2 regions of the Nocardioides salarius genome follow, and region 1 is predicted to be linked to the other one. Evidence: predicted binding sites of a transcription regulator. Region 1 holds the regulator's gene; the other holds the start of a gene.
The links. Region 1 encodes LexA, which represses DNA repair genes until DNA is damaged. Its sites were predicted from a motif close to TCGAACANNTGTTCGA; they were not measured.
Positions count from the first base shown of each region.

Region 2: JOE61_RS01870 (HNH endonuclease signature motif containing protein) is a predicted target of LexA. The motif match lies at 1,692-1,707, and genes of this name have one in related genera.

Region 1 covers NZ_JAFBBZ010000001.1:1,354,192-1,357,392, reverse strand. Annotated here, with positions in the region: gene JOE61_RS06590 (alkaline phosphatase D family protein) at 1-1,241, opposite strand, end outside; gene lexA (transcriptional repressor LexA) at 1,348-2,082, opposite strand; gene JOE61_RS06580 (LysM peptidoglycan-binding domain-containing protein) at 2,406-2,732, shown strand; gene JOE61_RS06575 (methyltransferase domain-containing protein) at 2,901-3,201, shown strand, end outside.
Region 2 covers NZ_JAFBBZ010000001.1:362,170-365,370, forward strand. Annotated here, with positions in the region: gene JOE61_RS01865 (hypothetical protein) at 1-274, shown strand, start outside; gene JOE61_RS01870 (HNH endonuclease signature motif containing protein) at 368-1,678, opposite strand; gene JOE61_RS01875 (hypothetical protein) at 2,338-2,859, shown strand; gene JOE61_RS01880 (hypothetical protein) at 2,863-3,195, opposite strand.

The sequences.
Region 1 (3,201 bases):
CACTGGTCGACGTTGTACGGCGCGCCGTCCTGCGGCAGCAGCCCGGTGACGTTGTTGACGGGGTCGATGAGCTCGTTGGGCAGGTCGGCGAAGGTGACGGGCGCGATCATCACCGGGTTGCCGATCACCTTCCACTGCGGGGCGTGGTTGCCCCGGGTCAGGGAGTCCTTGAGCCACTCCATCTGCCGGTTGCCGGTGATGGTGCGCAACGGGTCGTTGACCTCGGCGTCGACGACCGGGGTGGCGACCTGCTGGGAGCGGTAGGTGCGCAGGTCGAGCATGCTGATCTCGGCCAGGTCGCCGAAGCGCAGCCGCCGGTAGAGCCGGGCGCCGTCGCCCAGCGAGGCGGTGCCGTCCATGCGCACCGGCATCCACTCGTCGTACGCGCGGTGGGCGCGGGCGCGCCGCTTGAGGTAGTCGCCCTCGCTGTCGTCGTGGTTCTCGGCGTTCTTGCGCCACTGGTCGTTGGTGACCTCGTGGTCGTCCCAGGTCACGATCCAGGCGTACCTCGCGTGCAGCGCCTGCAGGTCGGGGTCGGTCTTGTACTGCGCGTGCCGGCGGCGGTAGTCGGACAGCGAGACCATCTCGCGGGCCGGGTCGTGGGCGCGGACGTCGACGTTGGACTGGCCCATGCCGTACTGGCCGGGGGCGTACTCGTAGAGGTAGTCGCCCAGGTGCAGCACCGCGTGCAGGTCGTCGCGCTCGGCGAGCAGCCGGTAGGCGCTGAACCAGCCGGCCTGCAGGTTGGCGCAGGAGACCACGCCGAAGCGCAGGTTGTCGGGCGTGGCGCGATTGGCCGGGGCGGTGCGGGTGGTGCCGACGGGGCTGCGCTGGCCGCGGGCGATGAAGCGGTAGTAGTAGGTCGTCGCGGGCCGCAGGCCGCGCACGTCGAGCTTGACGGTGTGGTCGCGCGCCGCGCTGGTGACGAAGCGGCCGCGGCGCACCACGTCGCGGAAGCGGCGGTCGGTGGCGACCTCCCAGCGCACCCCCAGCCGCGGGCCCTTGCCGGAGCCCGGGGTGGCGGCGCGGGTGGGGGTGACCCGGGTCCAGATGAGCACCGCGCGCGGCAGCGGGTCGCCCGAGGCGACCCCGTGGGCGAAGACGTCGTGGCGGGCCCGGGCCGCCTGGGCGGCCGGCAGGACGCCGCTGCCGACGGCGATCGCGGCGCTGCCGGCGCCTCCGGCGGCCAGCACGGTACGCCGGGCGAGCGAGGTCGAGGTCGGGCTCTGGGGTGGGGTCACGCCTCATCCAACGACGAAACCCCGCCCGCGTGACGCGGACGGGGGTGTCGACACCGACTGTTCACCGTCGGTTCGACGGCGGGTCGGTGAGGGTCGGTGGTGGGGCTCAGACGCTGCGCAGCACGGCGGTGACGACGCCCAGGATGGAGGCGTGGGTGCCGTCGATGGGCTCGTAGGCGTCGTTGTGGGGCAGCAGCCAGACCTTGCCGTCCTTGCGCTGGAAGGTCTTGACGGTGGCCTCCTCGCCGATCAGGGCGGCGACCATCTGGCCGTTGCTGGCGGTCTGCTCCTGGCGGATCACCACGTAGTCGCCGTCGCAGATCGCGGCGTCGATCATCGAGTCGCCGGAGACCTCGAGCAGGAACAGCTGGCCGTCGCCGACGAGCTGCTGCGGCAGCGGGAAGACGGCCTCGACGCGCTCCTCGGCCAGGATCGGGCCACCGGCGGCGATCCGGCCCACGACCGGCACGTAGGAGGCCTGCGGCATCGTGTTGCCGATGTCGGTCTCGTCGACCGAGCTCTCGTCGGCCGAGGAGATCGCCTTGCGCCGGGCCATCAGCTCGGGCAGGAAGACCTCGAGGGCGCGGGGGCGGTGGGGGTCGCGCTTGAGGAAGCCTTTCTCCTCGAGCACCTTGAGCTGGTGGGAGACGCTGGAGGTGCTGGTCAGGCCGACGGCCTGGCCGATCTCGCGCATGCTCGGCGGGTAGCCGCGGGTCTCGATGGCCTCCTTGATGCAGGCCAGCACCTTGACCTGGCGCGGGGTCAGACCGGTCGCGTCAGGGGGCCCGTCGGGCAGCTCTGCGACGCCCCGCTTGCGGGGGCCGCCGTCCTTGGTCGCCATCGTGTGCCTTTCGTGCGCGAGGCCCGAGCCGGGGAGTCCGCTCGGATGGTCGTGGGGCCACGGTATCGCCGCGCGCGCCCGACTTCAAACATCTGTTCGACTGCGTGTCGCGAGGCGCCGGGCGTCACCACCGTCTCGAACAATTGTTCACCGGACCCCTTGCGTGCATCGAACACCTGATCTAGTCTCGCTCATGTGTTCGATCGAACACCTGGTCGATCCGGCGCCTGATGGCCGGCTCGAGCGGGACTGTCGGTGGTCGTCGGTAGACATCACCTCGCAGCGATCGACCACCCGACCACCCCCTTCCCCAGGAGGTCCAGATGAGCACGATGACCCTCACTCCCGCCCTGTCCACCACCGTCCGGCTGACCCGCCGCGGCCGGCTCGTGGTGCTGGCGCTCGGCCTGCTGCTCGTCGCCCTGGTGGGCGTCGTCCTGGCCGGCGGCTCGGTGGCCACCAGCGAGTCCGGTCCCACCCCGGCGACCGAGATGATCACCGTCGGCACGGGCGACACGCTGTGGGCGATCGCCGCCGAGCGTGCCGAGGCCGGCGACGTGCGTGAGGTCATCGAGCGCATCCAGCGGCTCAACTCCCTCGACGGTGGCCTGGTGGTCACCGGTCAGCGGCTGGTCGTCCCGGCCGGCTGAGCCGGACGCCCGGGCGTGAGGTCCGGGCACGGCGGCCACCTGGCCGCCCACGATTTTCGCCGGTCGCCTCGACCCCGGCCGGCGAAACCAGGGGAAAGACGAGGGGCGGGCCCGCAGTGGGCCCGCCCCTCGCGCCATGTCCGGGTGCGCCTCGGTCAGGGTGGGGGCATGGGTGCGGCTCGCGACGACGACGTGTTCGAGGAACGACTGGCGCAGTGGCAGGCCTGGTGCGAGGCGCCGTGGGGCCGGCTGCGGTTCAGCGTGGTGCGCGAGACGCTGCGCCGCCAGGCCGAGGCGCTGGGCGGGCCCGGCGGCGGGCTGCGGGTGCTCGACGTGGGCGGAGGCGACGGCCGCGACGCGGTCGCGCTGGCCTTGGCCGGTCACCACGTGACGGTCCTGGACCCCGCCGCCTCCTGGCTCACCGAGGCCCGCTCGCGCGCGGAGTCGGCCGGGGTGGGGGAGCGGCTGG
Region 2 (3,201 bases), 990 kb from region 1:
GGTCGGGAAGTCGTTTGCGCTGGCATTCTGGCTGCCCGTCGCACTGCTCCCAGCCATCTACATCGCTGCGCTGGTGATGCAGTACGGCAAGGCCTTCTCGATGATGAAGGTCGTGCGCCCGCCCTCACTCGGCGCTCGCCTGGACTTCTACTCGCACCACGGGCTGAACCTCAGACGGCTGAGTGCGTTCTCCCGCAGCCGCGGACGCGCACATGAGTACGCCCGGGCGGGCAGCCGCCAGGGGCGCATGGCGACCCTTCGCGCCCGCCTCTGACTGAGATGGACCGCTCGGGCCGGGTGAAGTCGAAGCCCCCGCCGGCCTCGTTCCAGGTCCGGACCCTCCTCCCACGCCAGGTTCGACGCAGAGTCAGCGCCCGTCGAGCTCGAGGGTGCCCCACCGGGTGACGGCGTAGCTGTGCCCGTGGTGGTCGCGCCAGAGGTAGTCGCCGTGGTCGGTGCGCTGGTAGGTCCAGTGGTCGTCGGTCTTGGCCCGGTGGTGGTGTCGACACAGCGGCGCCAAGTTCTGTGGGTGGGTCTGGCCGGGTGGGCCGCCGAGGTGGAGCGGGATGTAGGGGGTGATGTGGTCGAGGTCGCAGCGCGGGGAGCCGGTGTCGCAGAACGGGAAGACGCAGTGGGTGTCGCGGCGGGTGACCAGGTCGCGCATCCACCGGGTCGGGTCGTGGTCGTCGATCGCGTCGACCCGTGCCATGTCGAGGACCGGCAGCACCGTCACCGATGCGCCACTCAGCCAGTCGCGGATCTTCGCCACCGTTGCGGGACCGAGCCCGAGCACCTGACCGACCTGCGTCGTGTCGGCCACCAGGTCCTCGCTGGTGATGTCGATGTTGAGCCGCACCCGCGGTCGCGGTGCACCGAGCCCGTCGAGGACCACGCCGAGCGCCTCGATCTGCCGCACACCCAGGTCGCGCTCACTGTCCGTATCGGCGGGGTCGGTGGGGTCGGCGGGCGGGGCGGTGGTGTCGATGATCAGGTCGTGCAGGCGCTGCAGGGTGGGGGTGTCTCCGGTGATGCCGAGCCACGAGGTGCCAGCCCACTGCCCGCCCTCACCGGGGCGGCGGTGGCGCAGAGTGAGGCCCCACTCGTTGGTGGCGACCTTCACCTCCGCGACCTCCAACGACGCGGGGTCGTGCAGCGCGATCGCCTCGGCGACCGCCCGGTCGATCCGCGTCGGCCCCACCGAGTCCACGACCGGCGCCAGCACGGCGTCGACGTGCGCGGCAGCCTCCGGGGAGAGCCCTTGGGTGGCTTTCGCGACCCGACGTGCGCGCCACAGCGCAACGTCGAGGGACTCCACCCGGGCGTAGATCTTCGGCAACCGGTGCCGCAGCTCGAGCGCCTCGGCCATCAGGCTGGTCGTCGCCGCCGGCGACATCCGCATCACCGCAGCGAGCTTCTCGGCCGAGAACTCCGCGACCGCAGGCACCCCTTCCCCGCCGATCCAGGCGTCGCAGTCCCAGACCCGCTCCTGCTCACCCCACGAGAGCCGGCTCTCATCGTCTGCTGCGGGGTTCAGGTCGCACCAGCGCAGCACCACCCGCAACCGGCGCCGCTCGGCCCTGCGGACCTCCGCCTCGGCCTCGTGGGCGAAGTCGAGCAACCAGTCAGCGTCGAGGTCGTCGACCTCGAGAGGCTGCCCGTGGCTGTCGGTCTCGATCATGACCCGATTTTACTCGAACAGATGTTCGACGACAAGGGGTTGTGCACACCTGGTTCGTCGCTCCAGGGCGCTGTCGGGGCCTGCTGGGCGACCCGGGTGGCAGGGCTGGACCGCTGATCGACCACCGGGGTCTCCGGCGTACGGACGCCCGTTTGTTTGCGGGGTCTCGGCGACGTTCCTCGCTGGCGCTCGTCACTGCTCGACCAACGGAGGATGCGCAGGGCTCCTCGGCCCGCCCGGTCCGACCACTCCCCGAGGCGCACCGTCCTGACGACCCGTACGCCGCCGTCGGCGTGTCGCGTGAGGGTCGTCAGGACCGTGCCGGAGCCGGGTTCTGACGTACGGGGTCTCGGCGTCGTTCCTGGCTGGCGCCCGTCACTGCTCGACCGACGAGGCGTCCGGGGACGTCCAGTCGGGTCGTCTGGACACCTGCCGGATTCACGGCCGAGGTTCGCCAACAGCCTGCGCGGCCGTCGCGGCCGCGACAGAGTTCGGAGGGACGCCGCCACCTCAGTCCCCCCTGGTGGTCGCGGTCCGAGGCGCAACCCGGCCGTCTCCGGCGTGTCCCCGCCGGAGACGGGTCAGCCCCGTCCTTCGACACGGATGACCTCATCAGTCACATCCGTCACACAGGCCACAGCTGGGCCTACATTCCTCGGGTGCACCGACCTTCCCGCCTGTCCGCCGTCGTCGCCACCGCGCTCGCCACGGCCGCCCTCTCGCTGCCCCTGTCGCCGACACCCACCGCCTCGGCCACCGCGCCCGTGGCCACGGTCCAGGTCAGCGCCGCCGCCGGAACCGCGGACCGCCGCGCGGCGGACGACCGCGACCGGGGCTGGGCGCGCCTGACCACCTACCGGCGGGCGGCGCTCGAGGGCTGTCGCCCACCGCGCAAGGACGGCTTCCGCCGCATCGTGCTGCGCCTGCACAACGTCCACGAGAAGCGGCTGCGCCGAGCCGAGATCAGCTTCAAGGACCGCGCCTACTCCCAGCCGTGGAGCGGCAGCAGCCGCACGCCGTGGGTGCGGCCCGGCCGCGCCGCGCCGCTCGCGCGGGTCTCCACCACGGGCCGCCTGGTCACCCAGCGGCTGCGGGTGCGGCTGCGCACCCGCCACGACGCGAGCCCGGTGCGCTCGCTGCGGTGGAGCGAGGTGCCGACCTGCCGACGCGGGCGCCGCTGAGCCTCACAGCGGCGTGAGGCTCGCGCTCGGCAACCACTCCTGCACCAGGCCCCACGAGCCGGGCCGCACGCGCGCGGCGTACACGACCAGGCCCTGCCAGCCCTCGGGACCCTGCCGCCACTCCAGCAGCAGGCCGGGGCGCTTCTCGCCCTCCTCGTCGAGCGGGTCGCCCACCCAGCAGTGCCGCGCGGGGCACGCCGAGGTCGGCGTACGACGCGCGGGCGCGGCGGGCGGGGCCGGCCGGTCGCTGCGCCGGCGCTCGCCGAGCGGCACCCCGCTCCCCCGCTTGTTCATCCCGCCGGCCACCCGCCGATCCTCCCACAGGATCGAACGCACGTTCGA